4 regions of the Pseudoalteromonas sp. bablab_jr010 genome follow, and region 1 is predicted to be linked to each of the others. Evidence: predicted binding sites of a transcription regulator. Region 1 holds the regulator's gene; each other region holds the start of a gene.

Region 1 (5,075 bases):
ACATATGGTGTGCCCAAACGATAAAACTTAGCAGCGCAATCGATGAAGTTGCATACACCATAGACGCGTAGCCAAATAGCTTTTTGCGCGAGAAGGTAGGTACGATAGTCGATATAATGCCAAAGGCTGGTAAAATCATGATGTACACTTCAGGGTGACCGAAGAACCAGAAAATGTGCTGGAACATCACAGGGTCGCCCCCACCGGCTGCATCAAAAAAGCTGGTTGCAAAGTATTTATCGGTCAACACCATAGTGACCGCCCCTGCTAAAACAGGCATAACAGCAATTAACAAAAATGCAGTGATTAACCATGTCCAAACAAATAGCGGTAGCTTCATCCACGTCATACCCGGCGCTCTTAGGTTGACGATGGTCACGATAACGTTAATCGCCCCCATAATTGAGCTGATACCCATGATATGTACAGCAAATACAAACAGTGCGGTGTTGTCGTTACTGTAAGTGGTGGAGAGTGGTGCATAGAAAGTCCAACCAAACGCAGGACCGCCACCCGGCATGAGTAACGAAGCTAAGAGGATTAAAAATGCGAAAGGCAATATCCAAAAGCTCCAGTTATTCATACGTGGTAAGGCCATATCCGGTGCGCCTATCATCATAGGTACCATCCAGTTTGCAAGCCCAGTGAACGCGGGCATAACGGCACCAAACACCATGATCAAGCCATGTACGGTAGTCATTTGATTAAAAAAGTGCGGATCGACTAACTGTAATCCAGGCTGAAACAGTTCAGCGCGGATCACCATTGCCATTGCTCCACCAATTAAAAACATGGTGAGTGAAAAAATCAGGTATAAACTCCCGATGTCTTTATGATTGGTGGTGTAAAGCCAACGCTTAAAACCTTTAGCTGGGTAATGATGGTCGTGATGCGCATGCCCAGTTGCTTGCTCGTTAATAACGTTACTCATTAGTTCGCCTCCGCTGCTGCATCAATCGCGGCTTGAATTTGACTCGGTTGGATAACATCGCCGGTGTCATTACCCCACGCGTTTCGCTTATAAGTAATAACCGCAGCAAGTTGCTTAATTGAAAGCTGTTTATCAAACGCTTGCATTGCTGTGCCAGGCTTACCGTGTAACACAATATCTATGTGATCTTTTACATCACCTAATACAATCGGGCTGCCTTTAAGTGCTGGAAATACGCCAGGTAGGCCCATACCGGTAGGTTGGTGGCATGCAGCACAACTAGCCATGTAGACTTGCTCACCCAAGGTCATAAGCTCTTCTTTCGGTAATGTTTGATCAAGCAAAGCAGCATCCGCTGCGGCCGCATTGGCTTTTTCTTGCTTAGCATCTGCAAGCCAATTAGCAAATTCATCTTCAGGTAAGGCTTTCACCACAACAGGCATAAAGCCATGATCTTTACCGCATAACTCAGCACATTGGCCACGGTACACGCCTGGCTCGTTAATACGTGTCCACGCTTCATTGATAAACCCAGGATTTGCATCCTTTTTAACCGCAAAATCAGGCACCCACCATGAATGAATTACATCGTCTGAAGTCATTAAAAAGCGAACTTTTTTATTGATAGGAAGTACTAGCGGTTTATCTACTTCAAGCAAATAATGCTCAGTTTTCTCTGCTTTGTTGTCTATTTGGTCTTTTGGTGTAGATAGAATCGAGTAATAAGCAATGTCTTCACCCATGTACTCATAATGCCACTTCCATTGTGAGCCCGTCACTTTAATGGTGATATCGGCTTTAGAGGCATCTTCCATGGCAATTAAGGTTTTTGTGGCAGGCACAGCCATGGCGATTAAGATGACAAATGGAATGGCAGTCCAAAGTATTTCAACTTTTGTACTTTCATGAAATTGGGCAGGCTTGGCCCCTTTGGATTTACGGTGGTGTATTAAAGCCCAAAACATCACCGCAAATACGATGATGCCGATTACACAGCAGATAATAAATATCGTCATGTGTAACTCATAAACATTATTACTTATATCGGTCACCCCTTTACGCATATTGTATTGGCTATTTGCCAATGCAAGCTCAGGAAGTGCAAACAATATAAGCCACAAGGCGTAACGCAGTTTACCCATGTGACGGCTCCTTTAGATGCTATTGCAAGACGCAAAGCGAAAAGGCGATACAGCAAGGTGCCCATTCGTTTTTCTTATTGTTCAGAGCGACTACGTATCATTTTGACCCACTTATGATACCGACCCCATGACTAACACCTCGCACATTTTTGTGTCTTTTTATTAATTAGGTGTTAATACAGTGTATTAACCAATTAGTTAAAAAATGACCAATAAGCAAGTTTTAATGATAATAAATGTTTATTTTGGTGCAGAAATAACAACTATAATCAGCGCGTTATTTAATGTTTAGGAGTAAAAACGAAATATAAAAAGAGAGGAAAACTGCGCCATATAAGGCTTTAAATGAAGAGTAAGGATTCACAAATCCTAATTAAGTAGTAAAATTTCAGCGGCGCACCAAATTGAGTCAATTTGATGCACCAAATTGGGAACAGTTACATCCAGTCAGCGTTACGAATAACACCTACCGCTAACCCCTCGATGTTGAACGACTCATGCTCAAGGTCAACCTCAATAGGCGAAAACTCTTCGTTCTCAGCGTGTAAAAGTACTTTGCGACCCGCTTTTTCTAGACGCTTAACTGTTACATCTTCATCGACTCGAGCTACAACTACTTGCCCGTTTTCAGCAACTTGTGTTCTGTGTACTGCAAGCAAATCGCCATCCATAATACCAATGTCTTTCATACTCATACCATTTACACGCAGTAAGAAATCGGCTGCAGGTTTAAATAATGAAGGATCAACTTGGCAGTGGCTTTCAACATGCTCTTGCGCCAAAATAGGTTCACCAGCTGCAACACGGCCAATTAAAGGTAAGCCTAGTTGCTCTGGCTCATCTTCTTCAATTAACTGAATACCGCGACTCGCCCCAGGCTTCATTTTGATCATGCCTTTTTTAGCCAGTGCTTTTAGGTGTTCTTCAGCAGCGTTGGCACTTTTAAAACCTAATGTTTGAGCTATTTCAGCACGCGTAGGTGGCATGCCTGTATCTTTAATAAAGACTTTAATTAGTTCTAAAATTTGCGATTGGCGTTTAGTTAATGGGCGCATACAACTGGTTTTCCATACAGTACATTTAACTGTGAGTATATACAGTTATTTGAAAATCGCAAATTTAAATTAACCCCATCATATTGCTACAAAACTAACATTGAACCACACCGAAAGATGCCATAAGGTATTAGCTTTAATTAGCAGGCTAAGGAAACACAATGAGTATTTGGCACCACCCAATCACGTTAGAGCTTTGCAAAGAGCTAGAACAAGGGATCACCGGTCAAGGCACTTTAATGAAAACTATGGGCATTGAGGTGACTGAAATTGGTGATGATTATTTAATGGCAACTATGCCTGCTATTCCTGAGCATCATAACCCTATGGGTATGGTTCATGGCGGAGCAAACGTTGTATTAGCAGAGACAGTGGCAAGCTATGCAGCCAATTTCGTGGTTGATTTCAATAAGTTCTATGCTGTTGGCCAAGAAATTAATGCCAACCACATGAAAGCGTCACGCAAAGGAACGTTAACAGCAACAGCAAGACCGCTGCATTTAGGTAAGCGAACATCTGTTTGGGATATTAAAATTACCAATGCCGCAGGAGAGCTTTGCTGCGTATCAAGAATGACCGCAGCTGTTGTAGAGCGATAAATTCTGGCTATTTTTCAATAGGATAAATAGTAATTTCAATCCCTGCACCAATTGCTGAGATACGTAACAAGGTGTCGGCATGCAGGGGTTGGTTAAAGCATTTAGGCGAATTACCTGATTCAAAGCCTATATCAAATGTACGCTTTGAGCACGATAACCACTGTTTTAATGCATTGCGCGAGCAAGACTCAATAAGCTCGCAAAGCTGGTTAATGGCTTTATCTGGAGAGCTGATATCTGCGGTTGCTTCAATACGTGCTAGTTGGCGGTATTCATCTTGGTCATAATGTAAAACCATGGCGTTTTTCTTCAAATCAGCAACAAGCGCACTAATATCGTGCTTTGATTCAAGCTCCAGATCTACATTTAAAAATTGAATTTCCGACATACTCTCGTTTTTACCCTCTGTTGATATCGACTGAAACTTTAACTCAGTTTTGTATATATACCAAATCTAGAATACAGTTAATGCGACATTATGCCGCATTGGCAATCTAGCTAAACAACTTAAAATAGCGCCCACATAACAATAATAACGGGGTAATAATGAATAAACGCCTGTTTAAGTATGCTCGTAAAGGGCATAAATGGCTTGGCTACTTACTTGCTTTACAGATCTTTTTTTGGCTCTTAGGTGGGCTGGTAATGAGCTCATTACCACTTGAAAAAGTGCATGGCAAACATTTGGCTAATCGCAGTTTAAGTAGCCCATTTTTATTGTCAGACTACTTAGCATCTGTTGATAAGATAACAGCGCAATTTGAGCAAATTGAAGGTATTAAATATAGCCATTTTTTAAATACCCCGATTATAGAAGTTACATCCTCTAGCGGTACGTTTACTTTTGATGGCAGAACAGGTGCTAAAATGCCTGCACCGAGTAAAGCGCAAATCATTGAAAATGCGCAAGCTCACCTGCTTATTGACGCAAAAATAACGCAAGCGCAGTTATTAACAAAAGGGCCTAGAGAAGTCGGTCACAAAGCCAATGTTTGGCAAATTAGCTTCGATGATTGGCGATCAACAACCTTATATTTAGATAGCCAAACCGGTAACCTTATTACTGTGCGCAGCACCCTGTGGCGCATTTTCGACTTTTTCTGGATGCTACACATTATGGATTATGATGAGCGTGAGAACTTTAACAATCCACTACTCATCAGCTTCTCGGCCACCAGCGTACTATTTTGTATTACAGGAGTTCTCTTGTTACTACAAAACGTTCGAATTAAACGTAAAAAGCCAGCTACACGTGTTGGTCAATCAAAATAGGATTGCCATCTGGGTCGGTGATAATAAAACTCGCGTCACCGGCCTTTTGTATTTCTAATCCTTGTTGCTGAAATTG
Region 2 (5,075 bases), on a different contig from region 1:
TGTTGTTTGAAAGAAACGATTCGAGAATCAAGTTCTTTTAATGCTATTTTATCCCTTACAACCGCTGCTTCTTCTTTTTTTGCTTTTTCAAGAGCAATAAGTTCAATAGATATATCTTTTAACCTATTAATAGTTGCAGACCTACCAATAACCACTGATTTATTAGTGGCTGTTGCCTCTACTAGACCTTGATAAGCTTTATCACTCACTGCTAATACAAAATTCAGAAAAACTTTTCCGTGGGTTGGCGTTAAGTTAATAGATGTAAGTAACTTACTATCAACCTGGTTAATTAATAACTTGTTTGCCCACCTCATTGCGCCTGTTTTGTGATAGTGAGAGGTTGCGAGTACACTTTCACTTAAGTCGCATATAGTTGTCCAATCAATACCAGATTCAAGTTTTTCCTTTTGCTGCTTTATCAAGGTATTAATATCAATATCACTGCCTTCAAATATAAAATAGCCGTTGTGGGCAGGGCGAAATATGATGACTGTCCAAGATTCAAGCTCAGCAATTGCTTTAGTGATATCTGCTTTCTGAAATCCTTTTTGTTCGAAATAGTTTTCTAGAAATACTTTTGTAGAGTGGAAGTGCTGATTGAATCCGAACAGAGTTAACAACGCTACAACCCTGGCAATTGAAGTGTGTAATTCGCTACCTTTCTTTGTTGCTCTGTCAACGGCATCACAGCTTTCTAACCACGCCTTACTGTCTGATGAAGTAACAATTACATGATAAAGATTATGATGCAGATAATTCCAAAGATTATCTAAAGAGTACAGCTTATAGTTGTCGCATTTTTCAGTGAAAAACTCTGAAAGAAACTCTCTGAAACCATATTTCTCATGAGATGCTAAAAAACCGAATAAACTTCGTTCATTTTGTGAGAATCTGCGCTTAGATATTGGTCCTAAGAGAAGGCTTACTAAAGGATCTAACGGAAGTGTTTTAAATAAATCAGCAGAGCTTCTTGTCTTACTAGCGAAAGAATCATTTACTATTTTCACTAAATTTTTATTATTTTCTGTTAGTTGTTCATCTACCTTTTTAGATGATTTACTTATAGCGTCTCCTAGTAAAAACAATGATTCATCTACAGAAGGGTTATAGCCAAGATCTCTATACCTTCCTTGAACTTTTGCCCAATCTTCTTGTAACTTTGATTCTTTATTTTTCGCATATTCAGTAAAGGACTGATGAAGAAATCCAATAATTACTACGTTGTTGTTAGACTGTTGGGCGATGTCAGCTAAAAGTTGAAATATATATAGATCTTTATTATTGCTTGCACAGAAATCGAGCGCTTTACCCATTTCATCCAATAAAATTAATACACCGTCTTCCGCTAATTTTTTAGAATTTAAGTGTTCTTTTATAAGTTCTAGGCATTCAACATCAGAATAATCTTCAATTTGCTCTTTGTTAATTTTGATGTTGAGTGAATTCGCTACAGTGAAAAGTATAGCGTGGGCTGGAGACTCCATAGCGCAAACATGCTTGATTGTTTTCCAACCTTTAGAGACTTTAAAACGATTAGGAAACTCGGACTTTAGGCCTTCTGCGCTATCTAATGAGTCTTCAGCGTAGTCCCTTTCATTTTTATTTGTAGATAGAAGCAAAGATAAAAACAATGCAACTGTAGATTTACCTGAACCGTAGGGACCTGTAATCGTATAAGCTCTTTGCTCACTGCCCTCGAAGTCTCTACTAATTGTTTCAAGTACATTAATAGCCGTACCATGAAGAATGAAATTATCAATAAACTGTTTGCTATCTTCTAATTGACTATCTATTCGAGTAGAGCTTTTATATTTTTGCTTAACATCTACTAATAACTTAGTCATTTTCTAACCCTTTATAATAACTATCTAAAACGCTCTGCTCTTGATTTAAATAAGAGGGAGCAACAGAAATTTGCCTCAAGCCCATGGAGTCAATCCATGATATATTCCCATTTGAAAAAACTTGGGCTTCATCTAATTTTTCACCAAGACCTAGCTCAGAGAGTCTAAATATTCTACCTGGAGAAAAAGGGTCTAATAGCAGAGAGTTAAAGTTGACTTTAGCAACGTTTGATAACTTTGACTCTTTTTGAATGAATTTGAGTACAGCATAAACAAATATTTCAATCGGTAGGTCTGATTTACTATTTAAAGCACTTAAGTAATAATTTTTTCCACTTTCTTGAATTAGAGATAACTCAGTTAGAGGAGAGTTAAATTGTTCTTCGCCTGCAGTTTTTACAGAGTGTTTTTTACTGTAGGAGTTTAAGAATGTATCTATATCTTTTTGAATTGTGGAGTCATTTAATGCTGAATCACTTGAAGTCAGTTTTGCTATATCGCCAGTCATATGAGCAAGTAAAACTTGTTTTTCGAAGTATTCGCCATTAAAGATATTAAAAAAGTATCTATATGAAGTCATTTCTTCTTCATTAAAGCAAAGCCAGAAATGCACGAGCCAAATAGAGCCTATATGCTCTAAAAAAGGGTCTTTACCCTTTTCATCATTAAAAAGGTAATTGCCATTATAAGAGGTGAAAAACTCGATACTTGATTGCGTTCTTTTACTGTTTAGTAAGCCAGCCGACTCTGCCCAGTAGCGAATAGCATTGACCATATTTTTTCCCACACCAAGTTTTATAATTGCTTGTTGTGTTTCTTCCTCTTTACTTGTTTGTAATTTTCCACCTGAATTCAAATGGTTAACTGCTTTGTAGAGCCATCCATATCTCAAGGGAAATGTGTCATGCCCTGAAAACTTAGCTTTCATTCCTATAGTTACCTTTAAGTCTTAATGCTACTTTTGGAGAGAATCTCCAAAAGCTAATATTATATGTAACGCACATCAGAATAAAGAGTTAAAGTTATAAAAGCACTGTCTATGCATACAGTTTTAGTTTTAGGTAAGTAAAAGTAACTAGTAAGTAACATATCAATGTGATTCTAATTTAAAAGAATTTGATATACAAAGTTGATAAGTATAAAGTTGGATACTACACAATTAGTATCATTTAAATAATGAGTACATTTAGCAGGAGGCGTTGATGTTACTATCAAAAGAAAAGTTTGTTCAAAGGAAAAGTTATTAATGACTACGAATGAGCAAATTTTGAATTCTTTACCACCAGTATATTTCCCCAATGAGATAAACATAGTTAAAGACCTTTTTTTGCCTGTTTCCAAGGTTTCAAATAACTTTAATTGCTTATCTGGTTATTTTTCTTCAAAAGTTATTTCTGAGCTAGCAGAGCCCCTTTCTATTTTATTTAAAAACCCCTCAGCGAAGGGAAGGTTTGTTATTAGTCCTAATTTAAGTGAGGAAGATAAAGAAACTCTAATTAAAGCATATGAAAATGACGAATCGATGTTTGACTTTTTATTAGGTGAAGAGGAAATAACTCGAGAAGACCTAGTTTCTTCAACATTAGAAGCTATAGGCTACCTGATAAAAAAAAACAGATTAGATATACGTATAGCTTTAATGAAAGAAGGAATGATGCACGCCAAAATTTGGTTATTTACAACAACTGAAGGTGAAGTTGCGATACATGGTTCAGGTAATGCAACTAAGTCAGGACTTTTAACTAACTTTGAACAACTTGTTTTTAGTCGTAGTTGGGAGTCAAAAAGTAACAGAACAATCATTGACTCTTATCAAAATAGATTTAACACATTTTGGGATGATAGGAGAGATGACTCACACACTTTGAAGTTGAATGATAAAACGATTTCAAAAATATTAATGTCAACAAAGACAGATGTTTCAGAGGAAGAGTTTCCTAATTTATTAAAAAAATTAACAAAGTATTTGGAAAATAAAACTGTGTCTCAAAGATTAACTATACCTGAGTGGCTCAATTTCAGAGAAGGAGACTACAAGCATCAAGGCGAAGCAATTGATGCTTGGGTAGAGCAAGGATACAAAGGTACTTTGGAAATCGCTACAGGTGGCGGAAAAACTCTCACCTCACTTGTTTGCGCGTCTATCGCTCTTGAATCCGAAGAAGCAGGAATACTTGTTATTGCTGTGCCAAATAAGCCTTTAATTAAGCAGTGGGCAGAAGATGTTAGAAATTTTTCACTACGCCCTTTAGATACTGAAGGAATAGGGACTAAAGGGATTGTGAGAGTTATCAGAAGAACCATTAAAGAACATGAAATGATTCCTCAACATAGCGCTATTGTTCTTACACATGACGCATTAAAAACAGATGAAGTAAAAAATGTACTTTCAAAATATAAAAATAAAATAATGCTTATTGGTGATGAAGCTCATAATTTAGGAAGTGCTAGTTTTGTTGATAACCCTCCTGAATTTATTGATTTGAGACTAGCCCTTTCTGCAACTCCTGAGCGACAGTATGATCCAGAGGGAACGTTAAAGTTATTTGACTATTTTGGTCCTGTCGTTTACGAGTTTTCACTTGAAGAGGCAATTGGTAATTGTTTAGTACCGTTTAAATATTCAGCCCATAAAGTATATTTAAATCAAGAAGAGTCGGACTTATGGAAAGAGTATACAGAAAAAATTAATAGTTTGTTGTGGAGTGAAGATAAGGAAACGAAAAAATTAGTAGAGCAATTACAAATACGAAGAAGAGCTATTCCTGAAGGTGCAGAGAACAAAAATATAAGCTTTAAAAATGAGGTCTCTACGCTTAAAAGTCGAGTTCACTCCTTAGCTTTTTGTACTGATAAAGGCCCAAAACAATTAATATCTGTCAATGATATTTTGAGGGAAGAAGGCTTTTTATTTCATCAAATTACAGGTGATGAAACTTCAAATAAAAACCTTATGCAAGATGTTATTAGTTCTTATAAACGTGGAGAGATCGAAATGCTCACTTCAAAAAAAGTGCTAGATGAAGGTTTTAATATTCCCCCTATTAAGACAGCGTATTTTCTTGCAAGTAGTGGAACTGTTCGGACTTGGGTTCAAAGGCTTGGAAGAGTATTAAGGAAAAGTGAGGACACAGGTAAGAAAATAGCCGAGATACATGACTTCATTGTATTTCCTCCAGAAAATACAAAAGAGTTTAAGTCACTAGTTTCAAATGAGTTAAAAAGAAT
Region 3 (5,075 bases), on a different contig from region 1:
GGGTCGCTATGGTTTTTAGGTGCTTTATATCAATCATCTTTAAAAAATCTCATGGAAAATGTGAGTCTAACTCAGATTACGAACATACTACGCCTTAGAATTTATTTTTTCAACGTCTAGACGTCTAAAATATGTGGTTATTTTAACTGCTTTTTTACAATACGCCTTTTTATAAATAATTGACAGCGTTGTCATAAGGTTTTTTGTAGTTTAACTATGAAATTCCATGAATTTACCTCAAGTTGAAACTTGCAGTTTAAATCGTGATACAGCTTGCGATTAGTAATTTGATATTTAATTAAAATTACTGAGAGTAGGGTTTAGTTGTTTGCTAAGATATTATTTTTTAGGTGTTATTATCTTCTATTAGGTGTAACGTGATTTTTAAAGGAATGCTTGTGATACGTACCGTAATTTTACTCTGTGCATGCTGGGTTTTGCCTGTTTGCGCTGGCACTATTTACAGCCAGTTTCCTACAGAGATTGACCCGCATGGTCACTACGTTTTTTATTCACATGGTTTTATCGTTGAAGGGACAAACCCTAAGCCTGTTCACAAAACCTTTGGGGTTTATGATTTTGTGGCTGTAAAAGAAGCACTGGCAGATGAAAGCTATCATTTAATTGCCTATCACAGGCCAAAAGGTACTGAGCCATTTACGTTTGCGAAAAAACTCGCTGCAGATGTTGAAGCATTGATCAGTGTCGGTGTTGCTGAGTCGAACATTAGTTTGGTTGGTTTTTCACGGGGCGGGGCATTGTCGATCCTGGCGGCTAATGAACTTAAACGTACACATATTAACTTAATTATATTGGCAGGTTGTGCAGGCCTTATAAAAAATCACACATCAGTTAAGGCTTATGGCAAAGTGTATTCTATCTTTGAGCGCTCAGATCAGGTTGGCTCTTGCCAATTTTTAATTGATAGAAGTGACGTAACCAAGTTCGAAGAAATAAGCATTAATACAGGGCTCTCCCATGGCGCATTTTATAAACCAAAAGATGAGTGGCTGTTACCAATTAAGAAGTGGCTAAAGGATTAACTATGCCTTATTTACTGTTAGTTATTGTGATCAGTTTTTTGAGTGTGAGCTCTGTAAGCAATGCTGAGCCGTTTACTTTGCCACGTACTAATACTGTGTTACTTAAAGATAAACATACCAAAAACGAATACCCCATTACGATTAAATTGCCACGCAGCTACCAAAAGCAGAACCAGAAGCGCCACCCAGTTGTTTACCTGTTAGATGCAAACTACAGTTTGCCAATTGCCTCTGGTGCTAGTCGCTTTATGATGAATTCGGTGGCTATAGAGGAGGTAATTATCGTTGCAGTTGGATATCAAAAAGGTGTATCTGGGCTCAATAGCCGTATTTATGACTATACGCCATTTGAAGATAAAAATTGGCAGCGTAAAACAGGCGGAGCAAGTCAGTATCTAAACTACCTAAAACATACTGTATTGCCTCATATTGAGGCTCACTACAGAACAACCCAAAAAAGTACGTTAGTCGGTAACTCACTTGGCGGTTTATTTGCGGCTTATACCTTATTCACTGAGCCTTCGCTTTTTTCAAATTATATTATCGGCAGTCCTTCAGTGTGGTTTAAAGAAAACTCAATATTAGCTATGGCTGTAAAACCAGCTGCCAACACAACAAAAGTTTACATCGCAGTGGGTGAACTTGAAGAAAGCGAAGGTGAAAAAATGGTGTCGGGCGCAAGGCAATTAGCAGCTAAAATTAATAAACAAAGCGGCGCGCTGGTTATAACAAATTTATTTGTTATTCCTCAGGCACGCCATGCAACCGCATTCCCAACAACGATTACCCAAGCCTTAGACTGGATTTACCAGGTTAATGGTAACTAAAGAGCGTGACACTTTTTATATTTTTTGCCGCTCCCACAAGGGCACTCGTCGTTACGGCCTATTTTAATATCTGCAACTGGCGTTATATCACCGTCTAGGTAACGCCATAGGCCATCTTCTTTAATAAAACGCGACTTCTCGTGTAACTCACAATACAAGTTTTGATAAAAGTAATTAGCTTTAAATTCTACAAAACCTTCTTGCTCGTTATGTTCAGTATCTAAAACACTTAGCTTGGTAAAACGGCAGCTATTAGCAAAATCTTTAATTTCGCGAACAGGGTTAGCGGCTTGCTGGCTTTGTGCATAGGTACTAAATACATATTTTGCATCTTTTAGTGCGTAAGCACTAAAACGAGAACGCATAAGTTGCTCTGGCGTATCAGCTTGGCTTGCACCTGTATGAAAAGGCTGGCAGCAAAGCTCGTAAGTCGATTCGCTGCCACAAGGACAAAGGGAGTGTGTGAGTGATGTCATAACAACTTACCTAAAACTATAAATTGTTATTTTAACAAGCCTATTGTGGCTGCGGTACTAAATTGTTTAATTGAGCGCTTTTTGTAAAACAATAAAATTTAGCAGATGCCTGCTCAAGGTTTAAGTTCATCGAATCAAGTTGATGATTGTTTACAATATCTGTCCATGTGATCACAGCAGCAAAATTACCGTTATGTAATGCTGAACTAAGAACATACTCAAGATTAACTAAATGTTTTTGTCTGATCACAAGAAGTTTGCTGGTATCAATCGAACATGAATCTAGTAAGGCTTTACTAGGAACATGATCAGGAGCAATTAATAGTGTCCATGCATTTTGGCTATTGTAATGATGCAATACTTTTAACAGCTCAAAAGTTGCTGAAATTTCGTCTTCAATTTGAATTAAATTAACAGACGCTTTGTCGTTATCTTGTTGGTAGCTTTTAACTGTTCTTAAGGTAATTGGCTGTAACATAACTTTCACTCACTGGTTGTTTATACAGTATGTGTATACAGTAGTTTATACAGTGTTTTTGCGCAAGTACTTTTTTGCTATTTTTTAACCAATGATTCAGTTTAATTTTAGTCAAAATAATTTAATTGTTATTAAACAGTGCTTTACGGTTTTATTTTGATGATTGGAAAAGGTGAAAAATTTACCAGTAAAGATATACAGTATTTTATACAGTACTGTGTAAACTGTAAAATTTTGAATCTATACAGGTGTTTTGCATAAAAAAAGCCGGCATCATACCGGCTCTTTATCTTTGCAATTTTGCTATTTATCTAAGTAGGTATTTAAAAACTCAAGGTATGCATTTGAGGCTTTTATGCGGTTTTCTTTTTTAGTAAAACCATGGCCTTCATCATCAAATAATACATATTCGACAGGCACACCATTTGCCTTTACAGCGGCAACAAGTTCATCGCTTTCAACTTGTAAAACTCGAGGGTCGTTAGCACCTTGGATCACCATTAATGGCTTGGTGATGTTTTTAGCATGAAATAGTGGCGAAATGGCACGGTGACGTTCACCGTCTGTCGCTGGGTCGCCCATTTCATCATACAGCGCCTTTTTAAAGCTTTCCCACCATGGTGGAATCGAGTTTAAGGTTCTAACCCAGTTTGTTACACCAAATATATTAATGCCTACTTTGAACTCTTCAGGTTCAAAGGCAAGAGCTGCGGCGGTCATAAAGCCACCATAGCTGCCCCCCATGATGCCAATTTTATCAGCATCAACCCAATCTAGGCTTTGCAGGTGTTTTTTACCGTAAACAATATCTTGTAAATCGTCAGTGCCATGCTTTTTATCATCTAAATGGAAGAAGGTTTTACCATAGCCTGAGCTGCCACGGTTATTAACTGCAAAAATGGCATAACCATGATTGACTAAATGCTGCTGCATTGCACTATAGCCTGTACGACTTTGGCCGCCAGGACCGCCGTGCACCCAAACTAAAGCTGGTACTTTGTTGTTGCTGTTAGCTTGCTTAGGCTTATATAAAACCCCGGGGATTTCTAAACCATCAAAGCTTTTAAAGCGCACAATTGTGCTTTCAACCAAGTCATTTTGATTAATTGCATCACTTAATGTGTTGGTTAACTGTTTAGCTTTTGATTCTCCGAGTTGCCAAACAAATAGGTTACTTGGTGAGGTATCTGAATTTAAATAAAACGCCATGGTCTTTTCATCAGCTGAAAAGTTCACACCACGTAAGTTACCAGCTGGCAGCGATGGCATGGCAATACCTTTACCTGTGGTGGTATCAATTATCGACACTTTAGTGCTTGCGTCAGCATTAACACCGCTTACTTGATAACGACCAGATTTAGAGAAGTAGATAAAACTCACATCCCACTCATCTTTGAGGGCAGGGCTGTGCTCGCCGGTCGTTAAGTCATAGCGCCACACCTCTGCAAACTCACCTTTGGCGTCGGTTGAGTAATATAATGATTTACTGTCTCTTGAGAAGGTTTCTGGGCCATATTTAGCGTCGTCGTCATGACGGGTAATGAGCTCTGGTTTCAGTGTTTTTTTACGCGTATCGAGAATAAATACATCGCTGTCTTTGTTCGAATTGTTTTTCGATAAAGCAATAAAGCGGCCGTCAGGGCTGATCGCACCGACATCTAGCCCCATGGTATTTTGATAAACAGGCGTTACTTCATAGCTATTAGCATCAACACGATATAGGTCCATAAACTTAGCATCACGCTGATTGCTGGTTATAAAAAAGTGTTTACCGTCTTCTGTGAAGCCTGCAAATCCTGCACGGGTTTCTTCACCTGGCGTAAGATCTTTAACTGTGCCGTCTGTTTCGCGAACATAGATGTGATAACGCTCATTACCGCCAGAGTCTTTAGTAAATAGTACGCGCTCATCTTTAGGGAAATAAGCCACAGCATACGTACTGTCTTCAAAATCTGTTAAGCGGGTTTTTTTGGCGGTTTTTATATCTACTTCGTATAGGCTATAAATACCGCTTTCGTCACTGCTAACGAGTATTTTGTCGCCTTTTGGTGAAAAGCTGCTGCCCATGATTGAGGTTGTATCAAAAAAGGTTTCAGCGTCATACTGTTTAACAGTTTGGCTTTGTTGCACGCTTTCGGTGCTGCTAGTTGATGGGGTTGATTGTGAACATCCTGCAAGTGCAAGGCTAAGTGCGCATGCAACAGCTGCTAGTTGAAAACTCGGTTTCATTGTAATTATTCCTTGTTAATTT
Region 4 (5,075 bases), on a different contig from region 1:
GATGGCACCCTACTCGATTTGCATTTTGATAATTACTTTTGGCTAACCGTTATTCCCGAGCAATATGCGCGTAAACATAAAATCAGTTTAGACGCAGCAAAAGCTGACATTTTACATCGTTATCAACAAGTTCACGGACAAATTAATTGGTACTGTTTAGATTATTGGCAGCAGCAACTTGATTTACCAATTATGGCACTGAAACGTGACATTCAACATTTAATCAGAATTCGTGAAGATGTTCCGCCGTTCTTAACTGAGCTTAGAAAAGCAGGCAAGCAATTGATCATGCTTACTAACGCGCACCCAGATTGTGCCATGTTAAAGTTTGAACACACTGCTATCGATAATTACTTAGATGGGGTGATCTCAACTCACCAATATGGCGTGAGTAAAGAGCATCAACCATTATGGCAACAAGTACATCAAGAATGGCAGTTTGATAAGGAACGGACTTTATTTGTGGATGACAGCCCCGCCGTGCTAGATGCGGCAAAAGAGTTTGGTATTGGTCATATACTTGCGGTTGCCAACCCTGATAGTCAGCAACCGCATAAACAGTTCGATGGCTTTTTATCGACCATCGATTTTCGCGAGTTTATACCCGTTAAATAATTACTTCGGGTAACGCTGCTCTAAGCCTTGGTATACAAGTTTTGCAAAATCTGCATGCTCTGTATCTAGGCTTTTTACCACTTCAACTAAGTGCTCGTTATCTTCTTGGCCATTCCACACTTTGATATAACTACCATCTTTGTAGCCATGATCTTGGCGGAAGAAGTTCAAGGTATTTTTACCAACATAGCCACGGTATAAGTCATCGATATCCATACCAATTTGCGCCATACAACCTGCAAATGCGGCTGCATTAAAACTCTTTTCAGCGACTGCTGACCCAGCTAACACTTCGAGTGTTTGTTTAAAATCATCGGCTTGAACTGGTGCATTTAACTCAGCTTCAAGTTGTGCAGCTAACTGCTCATAGCTGGTTTCACCATCAATACGTAAAGATAAACCAAAATGGAAAATATCAACTAACTCTAAAATAACTTGTTCTGTATCTGGGGTTTGTTTTTTCCACCACTTCCAACCGTAGTGATCCAGCATTTCAGCACACTCAACCCAAATTGCACGATACCATTCAAAACCTTGGCTAAACCATTGCTCATGAACTTTAGTATTCATCGCATTTTGCATCTCGAGCATAACAACGAGTTTTTGTAAATTAGCAGACATTCTTTATCCCAACTTGCATTTTCAATTATGTATATACTACAGATAATTTTGTCATTGATGAAATAAAAACACATATGATCAGGTCTGCTTTGCAGTTGATAAAAATAACCGAGGAAGCCTATGTTTAAATCTCTACTCATTAGTGCACTATTTGTACTATCAAGCCAAGTTATTGCCGCGACTGCAACCAATATTGCCGAATCAGCAGAGCAAGTTAGCCCATTATTACCCGGCTTAGCAGTGCCAAATATTGAGTTAAAAGATCAATACGGTAAAACCGTCTCACTCGCTGAGCGTTTTAAAGAAAAAACGACTGTGCTCATTGTTTATCGTGGTGGCTGGTGCCCATATTGTTCAAAGCAATTGGCCAATGTCCAAAAAATTGAGAAAGAGCTAGCGGATTTAGGAGCACAGATAATTGCCGTTTCGCCAGATAGTCCTGAAAAGCTCGCTGAATCAAAAATTACTTCACCAAACTATCAATTATTGTCTGACGACAGCCTTTTGTTGGCACAAAAGTTAGGTTTAGCGTTTTACTTAGATGACAAAACAGCAAAGATTTACCGCAACAAACTTGGGGTTAACTTTGTCTCGTTAGAGGGCGAAGTGAAAGTAGCGTTACCCGTACCTGCAGTGTTTGTGATAGACACTAATGGGTTAGTTAATTTTCAATACGCCAACCCAAATTACAAAGTACGCTTAACAGAAGATTTATTACTAGCCGCTGTTAAATCAGTGAGCGAGCAATAATTTAGTAATCGATAAGCAGAATATGCTTCTGCTTATCGGCCTTGTGTAAATTCTTGCCAAGATTCAATTAAATCAACAAAGTCTTCAAAACCACAGCCACTACACAAGCCTTCTTCTTCAAGCATTAAATCATCATCTTGGTAGGCAACTAAGTCTTCGTTGTCTTGATGTAACGCATGTGCTTCGAATAGCGCTTCGTCTTTACTTAAGATCAAATCAATTTCTTGACCTTGTAAGGTTAAAGACTCATGACTGCTCTTAACCGCGGAGATTAATGCTTGTACCATCGCGATTTTTTCTTTACCGATTTCTTCGTTTAGCCAACGGCCTATGACGGCATGTTCAGAGGAGATTTTAATGCGTAAACCGCTAATAGGATCGCGGATAAATTGATATTCCATGGAGGGTACTCTTAATACGTTATCTGCTAATTATATCGTTTGCAGCTAAACGTGGCGAGTTTTGTAGTCTTAAATCAGCACGAGCGCCAACATGGCGCTCGTGTTTATGCTATTAAAATAGCTAGAGTCGCGATTTGAAGCGCGCAGCATCAATAATCGCCCATAGGTATACGATTGGCAGTAAAATAAAGCCAACTGCAACGTAAATTAGTGCCCCACTAATAACCCATGCTAAAAAGAATGCAATAGCCGCCATTAAACGGCCTTGTACCAATTGCCCTAAACCAGGAAAAAAGATATTACATATTGCTGCGATTACATTACCGCCAGAACCTTGCTCTGCCATACTAACCTCTGTAGTTTTTAATGATTATACTTTTAGTAAACACACTTTATGCCAACTTATTATGGCTTACAAATCAGAGTGTTAAAAAGTATCGTTATTTTGATTTTAGTTTTTTTTGCTAAAAATCGGTCAAATTCACAATTTTAATACTTCAATTTTAATGACTTGCCAAAATAGCTGTTTATAAAAACAGTATTTTATTTAGCCTTGCATAAACACCTGTTATACTCCACCCATTATAGATTGAAAAGGCGTAACGATGGACGTTTCTGAATTACTCGATGGCTTAAATGACAAACAACGGGATGCAGTCGCAGCCCCATTGCAAAATATGCTAGTACTTGCAGGTGCAGGTTCTGGTAAAACTCGAGTACTTGTTCATCGCATCGCATGGCTCATGCAAGTTGAGCAAGCTTCTGCATACAGTATCTTTGCGGTAACCTTCACAAATAAAGCCGCGAAAGAAATGCGCACTCGTGTAGAAGAAACGTTAAAAGCACCGGTTGGTGGTATGTGGATTGGTACTTTCCACGGCTTATCTCATCGTATTCTGCGCGCCCATCACCGTGAAGCGAACTTGCCTGAAAGCTTTCAAATTTTAGATTCTGACGATCAACAACGTATGATCAAACGCTTACTTAAAGCGATGAACATCGATGATAAAAAGTGGCCTGCAAAACAATTTGGTTGGTATATCAGCGCGAAAAAAGATGAAGGTCTGCGCCCTAAAGACATTCAAGCCTACGATATTAATGAGCAAATGATGCTGAAAGTCTATGCTGCATATCAAGAGGCTTGTGACCGCGCAGGTTTAGTCGACTTTGCAGAAATACTGCTGCGCTGCTACGAAGTACTTAAGAACCACCCAACACTTTTACGTCACTATCAACAGCGTTTTGCCCATATGCTGGTAGACGAGTTCCAGGATACCAATACGATTCAGTACGCTTGGTTAAAATTACTCGCAGGTAACACCAACAGTATTATGATCGTAGGTGATGATGACCAAAGTATCTATGGCTGGCGTGGCGCAAAAATTGAGAATATCAAACGCTTTTTAACTGACTTCGAAGCCGAAACCATTCGCCTTGAACAAAATTACCGTTCAACGGCAACAATTTTGAAAGCATCAAACGCGCTGATCAAAAACAATGCTGAACGCATGGGCAAAAGCCTGTGGACAGACGGCAATGATGGTGAGCCGATTTCAGTTTACGCTGCGTTTAATGAATTAGACGAAGCGCGCTTTGTTAGCAGCAAACTACGTAGCTGGCTAAATGCAGGTAATGCATTACAAGACGCCGCGATTTTATACCGTAACAATGCGCAATCTCGTGTACTCGAAGAAGCAATGCTACAAGAAGGTTTAAAATACCGTATTTACGGCGGTATGCGCTTCTTCGAGCGCCAAGAGATCAAAGATGCACTTTCGTATTTACGTTTAGTTGGTAACCGTCAAGATGATGCGGCTTTCGAGCGCGTTATTAACACCCCTGCTCGCGGCATTGGTGATAAAACACTAAGCCACATTCGTGATTGCGCGCGCAATGAGTCATTGCCACTTTGGTATGCCGCTAAAGCTATTATCGAGCAGCAGCACTTATCTGGCCGTGCAGCAAGTGCCGTGACAAAATTCTTAGAACTTGTTGAGCATATCGAAGATAAAATCAGCGATCTCACCCTAGAAGAGCAAGCGAAATACACCATTCAAAGCTCGGGGTTAATGGCAATGTATCAAGCTGAAAAAGGTGAAAAAGGCCGTGCCCGCGTAGAAAACTTAGAAGAGCTTATTAGTGCTTGTGGTCAATACGAACTTCCTGAAGATGAAGAGTTCAGCTCACCACTGCAAGGCTTTTTGGCATATACCTCTCTAGAATCTGGCGAAGGTCAAGCTGATGAGCACGAAGACGCGGTGCAAATGATGACACTGCACTCAGCAAAAGGCCTAGAATTCCCGCTGGTATTTATGGTGGGTGTTGAAGAGGGCATGTTCCCATCACAACAAAGTAATGAAGAGTCTGGTCGTTTAGAAGAAGAACGTCGCTTATGTTATGTTGGCATGACTCGCGCGATGGAAAAACTATATATTAGCCACGCAGAAAGCCGCCGTTTATACGGACAAGAAAAATACCACAGCCCATCACGCTTTTTACGCGAAATGCCTGAAGACTGTATCGAAGAAATTCGTATTAAAACACAGGTTTCAAGGCCACCTGCGGCAGGTCGTTTTAGTCCATCAGTAACACATGCCGCATTTGAAGATAGCGGCTTTAACTTAGGACAGCGCGTATTACACGCTAAGTTCGGTGCAGGAACCGTACTCAATTACGAAGGCAGCGGCG

Evidence for each region. Region 1 encodes LexA, which represses DNA repair genes until DNA is damaged. Its sites were predicted from a motif close to TACTGTATNNNNATACAGTA; they were not measured.
Region 2: the regulator LexA is predicted to act here: its motif matches at 2,879-2,898, upstream of JIG37_RS04885 (DUF4007 family protein).
Region 3: the regulator LexA is predicted to act here: its motif matches at 2,848-2,867, upstream of JIG37_RS02825 (SulA-like leucine-rich domain-containing protein).
Region 4: the regulator LexA is predicted to act here: its motif matches at 2,909-2,928, upstream of uvrD (DNA helicase II).

Annotation. Positions count from the first base shown of each region.
Region 1 is NZ_JACDWV010000029.1:76,957-82,031, forward strand. Features, by position in the region: gene ctaD (cytochrome c oxidase subunit I) at 1-931, opposite strand, end outside; gene coxB (cytochrome c oxidase subunit II) at 931-2,073, opposite strand; gene lexA (transcriptional repressor LexA) at 2,511-3,128, opposite strand; gene JIG37_RS01070 (hotdog fold thioesterase) at 3,290-3,727, shown strand; gene JIG37_RS01075 (hypothetical protein) at 3,735-4,115, opposite strand; gene JIG37_RS01080 (hypothetical protein) at 4,274-4,999, shown strand; gene JIG37_RS01085 (VOC family protein) at 4,974-5,075, opposite strand, start outside.
Region 2 is NZ_JACDWV010000066.1:179,072-184,146, reverse strand. Features, by position in the region: gene JIG37_RS04890 (hypothetical protein) at 1-1,847, opposite strand, end outside; gene JIG37_RS04885 (DUF4007 family protein) at 1,840-2,775, opposite strand; gene JIG37_RS04880 (DEAD/DEAH box helicase family protein) at 3,094-5,075, shown strand, end outside.
Region 3 is NZ_JACDWV010000051.1:23,858-28,932, forward strand. Features, by position in the region: gene JIG37_RS02805 (LysR substrate-binding domain-containing protein) at 1-37, opposite strand, end outside; gene JIG37_RS02810 (alpha/beta hydrolase) at 399-1,043, shown strand; gene JIG37_RS02815 (alpha/beta hydrolase-fold protein) at 1,046-1,870, shown strand; gene JIG37_RS02820 (YchJ family protein) at 1,867-2,346, opposite strand; gene JIG37_RS02825 (SulA-like leucine-rich domain-containing protein) at 2,387-2,824, opposite strand; gene JIG37_RS02830 (S9 family peptidase) at 3,128-5,053, opposite strand.
Region 4 is NZ_JACDWV010000208.1:4,485-9,559, reverse strand. Features, by position in the region: gene yrfG (GMP/IMP nucleotidase) at 1-615, shown strand, start outside; gene JIG37_RS22305 (dUTP diphosphatase) at 616-1,236, opposite strand; gene JIG37_RS22300 (peroxiredoxin-like family protein) at 1,357-1,986, shown strand; gene JIG37_RS22295 (YacL family protein) at 2,019-2,387, opposite strand; gene JIG37_RS22290 (hypothetical protein) at 2,509-2,733, opposite strand; gene uvrD (DNA helicase II) at 2,993-5,075, shown strand, end outside.